DNA from 2 places in the Veillonella sp. S13053-19 genome. Region 1 is predicted to be linked to the other one. Evidence: riboswitches for the same ligand, from Rfam matches in the RefSeq annotation. Region 1 holds a riboswitch; the other holds the start of a gene.

Region 1 (3,204 bases):
GGCTTTCACGAATACTGCAAGCCCTCTCAGGATCAAGAGCACAAGCATATTGTGCCTCCCAATCGAGAATGCGTCTCGCATCAGCCATCGCATCATCTCTATCTCGCGCACCAGGGATGCCTCGCGCTATATCTGCCGCATGAGCTGCAATTTTGAACGCCATGATGCCCTCTTTTACATCATCCGCATTAGGCAACGCCAAATGTTCTGCTGGCGTCACATAGCAAAGGAAGGACGCCCCATGCATGCCCGCTACGGCACCACCGATGGCGGCCGTAATATGGTCATAGCCAGGTGCAATATCTGTTACCAACGGCCCTAGTACATAGAACGGAGCACCGCCACATAAGGTTTCCTCAATTTCCATATTGGCTTGAATTTGATTGAGCGGCACATGGCCCGGCCCTTCAATAATGACTTGAACCCCTTTTTCACGAGCTCGTTTTGTAAGCTCTCCCAATCGCACCAATTCTTCAATTTGACATACATCCGTAGCATCGGCCAAACAACCTGGACGACATGCATCACCTAAAGAGATTGTCACATCGTATTCTCGGCAAATGTCCAAGATATCGTCAAAATATTCGTAGAACGGATTTTCCTTGCCGGTCATACTCATCCACGCAAAGATGAGACTACCACCACGGCTTACAATATTCAATCTACGTTTATGCTTTCTAATTTGTTCAATCGTTTGACGGGTAATACCACAGTGCAAGGTCACAAAGTCTACCCCATCCTCCGCGTGCAATCGAATAGTATCTAAAAAGTCCTGCGCTGTCAGCTCTGCTAAGTCTCTTTTATGGTGAATCACACTGTCATATACAGGGACTGTGCCAATCATAGCCTTGCACTCGCTAGTCAACTTGCGTCTAAAAATACGGGTGTCCCCGTGAGTAGATAAATCCATAATCGATTCAGCCCCTAATTGAATGGCCCAATTAACCTTTTCTAATTCGCTATCATAGTCCGTCACATCCCGTGAAGTGCCTAGATTTACATTGATTTTAGTGCGCAACGACTTTCCTATCCCCTCCGGATCAATGCACGTATGATTCTTGTTGCAAGGAATCACTACTTGCCCAAGAGACACGAGTTCTTGTATGCGTTCCACAGGAACCTGTTCCTTTTCCGCTACGATTTTCATCGCATCCGTTACAAAGCCTTTCTTAGCAGCTTCCAATTGAGTGTAAAACATATTACATATCCTCCTATTGAATAAAACCATGTAGCTTTGTATACAAGAAAAAGGGTATCGAAAATTGATCGATACCCTTTTATGGTCTTTGCGTGCTTCCTACGCGGGCATGATCCCGATCAGGTCAAAGGTCAGGTGCTAACAGCCCTTTCTCAGCCTATTATATAGACTCCCTTGCATACTCTACTATGTAATTATCTTCAGCATATCACTATTAAAAAAATAGTTCAATATAGTCTTTGCTAATCATTCAATATTGCATGTAGTATACAGCTTTAGTCAATGATGCACTGACACATTTTCATCGTTGTTAACGCCGCTTGGTGAGACTCTTCGGTGACGCCTGCACAGCAGCTAGAATCAACGTGAATAGGAACCTCTGGCAAACCTGCTTTCAGCATAATCGCATTGGAAACAACGCAAATATCTGTGCAGAGACCAACGAGAGTAATGGACTCGATAGGATTTACCACATTCATACCTTCTAAGCGCGTTACGAGCTCAAAGGATGCAAAGTTTGGCTTATCTACAAAGGATACAGGGCTCATGATAGGACGCCCTTCTGCAGCTTCGATTAAACCTTTCACAATATGCCAGCCCTCTGTATTTTTCACGCAGTGCGGCACTGGTAACATTTTCCCCTCTTGGCGCTCAAGATAATCTATACCATGTGTGTCGCGGGTGAAAATAATAGGCCCGTCAAAGCTTTCAATTTTTTTGCGCACATTATCTACAATCATCTGTGCTTGCGTCGAACCAAGGGCACCATCTACAAAATCATTTTGCATATCGATAACAACTAGAACCTTTTGCATAGTTCCTCCTGTATATAGTCTACAAAGAACACATTAATTATTCACTACACTACTAGTTATACTCTTAATTCTTAATAACATCAATAGCAGTCATTTATTCTTTTTCCTCGGCCAATGCATGGCGCACTCGATCGGGTTTATTATGCGCAAGTTTCCCCGCTGCAGCGGCCGCCACGGCACCTACAAGATCATCGAGGAATGTATTACAGTGACCGCCCTCTTCACTATCTAGTTTTTTGATAATACCCGGCTTTACCTTATCTAAATAGCCATAGTTCGTAAAGCCAATAGAACCATACAGATTAACGATGGAAAAGGCTAGAATTTCATCGATGCCATAGAGGCTTTCATCATTAGCCACGATGCGTTGCAAAGGCTGAGACAGTTTATTTTGTTCCGTTAACTTGTCGAGCTCAATGCCCGTAATTATCGCATTGTGTACCTCTCGTTTTGAAAGCACGGATGCCACATGTTCACGGCACTCTTCAATCTTTAAATTCGGCATATACGGTTTTTGAACATATAAAACGAGCTCTGCAATATCCTCTAGCGTAACACCACGCTCCGCCAGTAGGTCGTAAGTATATTTCTCTAAATCTTTTGTAGATTCCATAAGTGCTCCTTTATTTTTTCTTAGGCTTATCTCCGGATAACATAACAATACTAACTGGAATGGTTATCACCAATTCTTCCTCTGTATCGACATGCTTTGTATTCCAAGCCGCCTCTTTGGCAGCCTCTTCAAAGATGGGGTAAGCCTCTCGATCTAATTTCCAATTATTAGGCCCCGCTTCAACAGCCACAATATTCCCCTTATCATCGGTCTTAATCTCTACTGGAACAATCAAGGTACCGTCAGCACTCGTTTTGAAAGCCTCACTAGGAATGATGACATTATAAGAGATTTGTTGCTGCAATTCATAGGTACGCTTATCTGTAGGCTTTAAATCAGCCGCCAAAGAACCAACAGTTCCCATCGTAGAAGCCAATAAGGCTAGTAACACAACACGTTTTAACATAGTTTCCTCTCGACTAAATACTCTCACGCTACACGCAGTATACGTTGATTATACCACGAAAAAATCCCTACCGATGCATAATCAGTAGGGATTTATTTATAGTTAGATTTTCTTAACCATTTCGGATTTCAATGCCATCGCACCGAAACCATCGATTTTGCAATCGATATCA
Region 2 (3,204 bases), on a different contig from region 1:
GCGAGTATTTCTAAAATATATAGATCTATGAATGAAAGAGCCCAACTTCAAGGCATAATTCCAACTTGGGGGGATGCCATTTCTTGGGGTGATTTGCATAACTATGACAAATTATCTTTCAATGATTGGGATTAAAGTACCAACACGTTTTGTCCTATAACCCTTCATAATCCTACTGGCGCGGATTGTGAAGGTGTTTTTCTTAATTAGTTACTACTAATGATAGCAGTGTATATACTTTCATTTTTGTTATTGCTTGATTTCAGCAGATGTATGCGCTGTTTTACTTATAAATCCAACGATAGCTGTAACGACAAATGCCATTGTAAAGGCTGGTAATGTAGCACCTATTGTACTTTCACTATGTAACATATAGTGGTATAAACCAACGGATACGGCCCAAATAAGACCTCGTACGAGATAAGCGGATAATGTTTGTACTTGTTGGCGATTGATAAAGTAGTCTGCCAATAAGATGGCAATCATCGGTGCAAATACAGAGCCGATGAGGTATAGGAAGTCTGTAATATCATCCATTGGATATAGAATAGCTGCAATAGTGCCCACAATAGTAACGATGACAGCGATACCTTTACTAGATGCACCGTTATAGATAGTCGTACTAGATACGCCTGCAGAGTAAGCGTCCATAAAGGTTGTAGTAACGGTAGAGAAGATGATAACGATGAGTCCAGCAAGGCCAAGTCCTGCATTCATCATGATAGTAATGATGGAATCACCACCGCCAAAGATAGCGGCACTAAGACCTAAGGTGTACATAACGATACTTGTTACAGTGTAGACTGTAGCACTTGTAAGTGATGCGGAGAAAGGTTTTTTACTTTCACGGGTATAATCACTGATGAGAGGTAGCCAAGATAGTGGCATGGCAATAGATAACTCAAGAGCAGCGATGAAACTCATGTTTCCGCTAGTTAGAAGGATACCTTCACTAGGCCACTGCGATATCATGTGCGCGCCCATGTAGAGGGTGAGCCCTAGCAATAGAACAGATACGATGGCTTGAATATAGCCCGTATTGTGGAGGCCGATGAAAAGCCATAAGATGACAAGTGATCCGATAGCTATCGTCCAAATTATAGGGGATAGAGGTGCTAGCTCTTGTAAGGCTAGCATGGCATCGTAGATCATGATGCTAGTCCAACCGATAAGTTGAAGCATATTTAAAAAGGCAAAGCCTTTAGCTCCTAGTGGTCCAAAGCTGAAGGCGGTTGTATTCATACTGCCTTGCCGTAAACGTCCACCAATGAGTCCTGCTCCAAAGAGCAATATACCGCCGATGATATGCCCCAGTATGATAGCATATAGACCTTGAGTGAGCCCTAAGGGGGCCAGATAAGTTCCTGTCATAATTTCCGCTATAGATAGAGCGGCACCAAACCATATCATGGCGAACTGTGGTTGTGTAATATATGTATTTTTCATACGTCCTCCTTGCCAGGAAGTCATAGAAAAAGCCGAGTTCATAGGAACTCGGCTTTTAATCCTCTATGTTCCCTACGTTGGCATTATCCAAATCAGGTTATGGGTTAAAGCGATAGCTTACTCTCAGCCCACTCTTGTGAGCACCCCGTTATGGCTTCATTATATGCGGATAATAGGAAACCGTCAATTCTTTTTGTTGCATAGATTGTATAATGATGTTATAACTAGAGTATAAAAATATATTGCCACTAGGGGTGCTTTTGCTGAGATTGACCATTCAAAACCCTAGACCTGATCCAGATAATACCGGCGTAGGGAAGTGGAGTGCAACATAATACTAAACTATTACGAGACCATTCCATTTGGAGTGGTCTTGTTTTATATGTTTGGAGGTATTATGAAAAAACTGATTATTGCTAGCATATGTGTGGCCTTAGGCGTAGTGTTATCTACTACATCAATTCCTGTTGGGCCGGCTCGTATTTTTCCGTTTCAACATATGATTAATGTTATTTTAGCCGTTGTGGTGGGGGCAAGATTTTCCGTAGGTGCTGCCTTTAGTACATCTTGTTTACGCAATGTATTGGCACTAGGTTCTCCTTTAGCCTTTCCTGGCAGCATGATTGGCGCTTGGTTATCGGCTTATTTATATAAGAAATATAACGCTCTATGGGCGGCGGCTCTAGGCGAAATCATTGGTACTGGCCTTATCGGTGCTCTCGTGAGTTATCCTATAGCCAATTTCTTGTTAGGTAAACCTTTGGCATTGTTGACTTTGATTACATCCTTCGCCATGAGCTCTGTAGCAGGTGCCTTTATTGGTTTCATAGTATTACAAATCTTATCTCGTCGTCATCTATTACATAAGGAGGCATAATGAAACTACATACTGCATTGACAATTGCTGGTACTGATCCTAGCGGTGGTGCTGGTATTATGGCCGATTTAAAATCCTTCCAAAGTCGTCACGTATACGGCATGGCTGTTGTTACCTCTGTGGTAGCCCAAAATACGACGGGCGTACATCATGTAGAACATCTGTCGCTAGAGAGTATTGACCGACAATTACACGATGTGTATTCTGACATTGAACCTCAAGCCGTTAAGACGGGCATGATTGCCTTGCCGGAGATGATGGATCTTATCTATCCTTATGTGAGTAAACCAATTCCTTATGTAATGGATCCCGTTATGATTGCCACTAGCGGTGACCGACTCGTATCAGATGAGGCAGTAAATTTCTTAAAATCCAAACTCATTCCGACGGCTACAGTGATTACACCAAACCGTAGTGAGGCTGAGGTCTTAGCGGACATGTCTATTGATTGTGAAAGTGACATAACAACGGCTGCGAATCGTATCTTACAGGACTTAGGACCTCAAGTAGTTATCATTAAAGGCGGTCACATCGGCGAAGATGCAACGGATTATGCTTTCACTAAAGATGGTAGTGTCCGTACTTGGACAAGCCCAAAATATGATACGGTGCATACTCATGGTACAGGCTGTACCTTCTCCGCAGTGATAACGGCGGAGCTCGCTAAAGGGCGTGATGTAATGGATGCCATTGGTATTGCCAAGGACTATATTGCACTTGCTATTAAACATAATCCTGGGCTGGGAAATGGATGTGGTCCCGTTAATCATATGGCTTATGGCCTGTTATCTAATGGACCTGAAACGATGGATGAGCTCTTGAAAAATGACGAGAGGAGATAGTGATATGACCTATGAAAATCCATATATGAATGGTCAAAT

Evidence for each region. A riboswitch is a leader RNA that binds a small molecule or an ion and turns the genes downstream of it on or off. The one in region 1 is predicted to bind thiamine pyrophosphate.
Region 2: linked by a shared signal. The riboswitch ahead of thiW (energy coupling factor transporter S component ThiW) and the one ahead of thiC (phosphomethylpyrimidine synthase ThiC) in region 1 are both predicted to bind thiamine pyrophosphate.

What each region holds. Positions count from the first base shown of each region.
Region 1 covers NZ_PPDA01000017.1:16,504-19,707, forward strand. Annotated here, with positions in the region: gene thiC (phosphomethylpyrimidine synthase ThiC) at 1-1,198, opposite strand, end outside; TPP riboswitch at 1,278-1,384, opposite strand; gene VEHSUH06_RS10635 (cysteine hydrolase family protein) at 1,474-2,013, opposite strand; gene VEHSUH06_RS10640 (phosphatidylglycerophosphatase A) at 2,108-2,626, opposite strand; gene VEHSUH06_RS10645 (hypothetical protein) at 2,637-3,032, opposite strand; gene VEHSUH06_RS10650 (zinc ribbon domain-containing protein YjdM) at 3,135-3,204, opposite strand, start outside.
Region 2 covers NZ_PPDA01000007.1:292,005-295,208, forward strand. Annotated here, with positions in the region: gene VEHSUH06_RS03185 (IS256-like element ISVat2 family transposase) at 1-135, shown strand, start outside; gene cytX (putative hydroxymethylpyrimidine transporter CytX) at 250-1,446, opposite strand; TPP riboswitch at 1,499-1,604, opposite strand; TPP riboswitch at 1,687-1,781, shown strand; gene thiW (energy coupling factor transporter S component ThiW) at 1,844-2,323, shown strand; gene thiD (bifunctional hydroxymethylpyrimidine kinase/phosphomethylpyrimidine kinase) at 2,323-3,165, shown strand; gene thiM (hydroxyethylthiazole kinase) at 3,170-3,204, shown strand, end outside.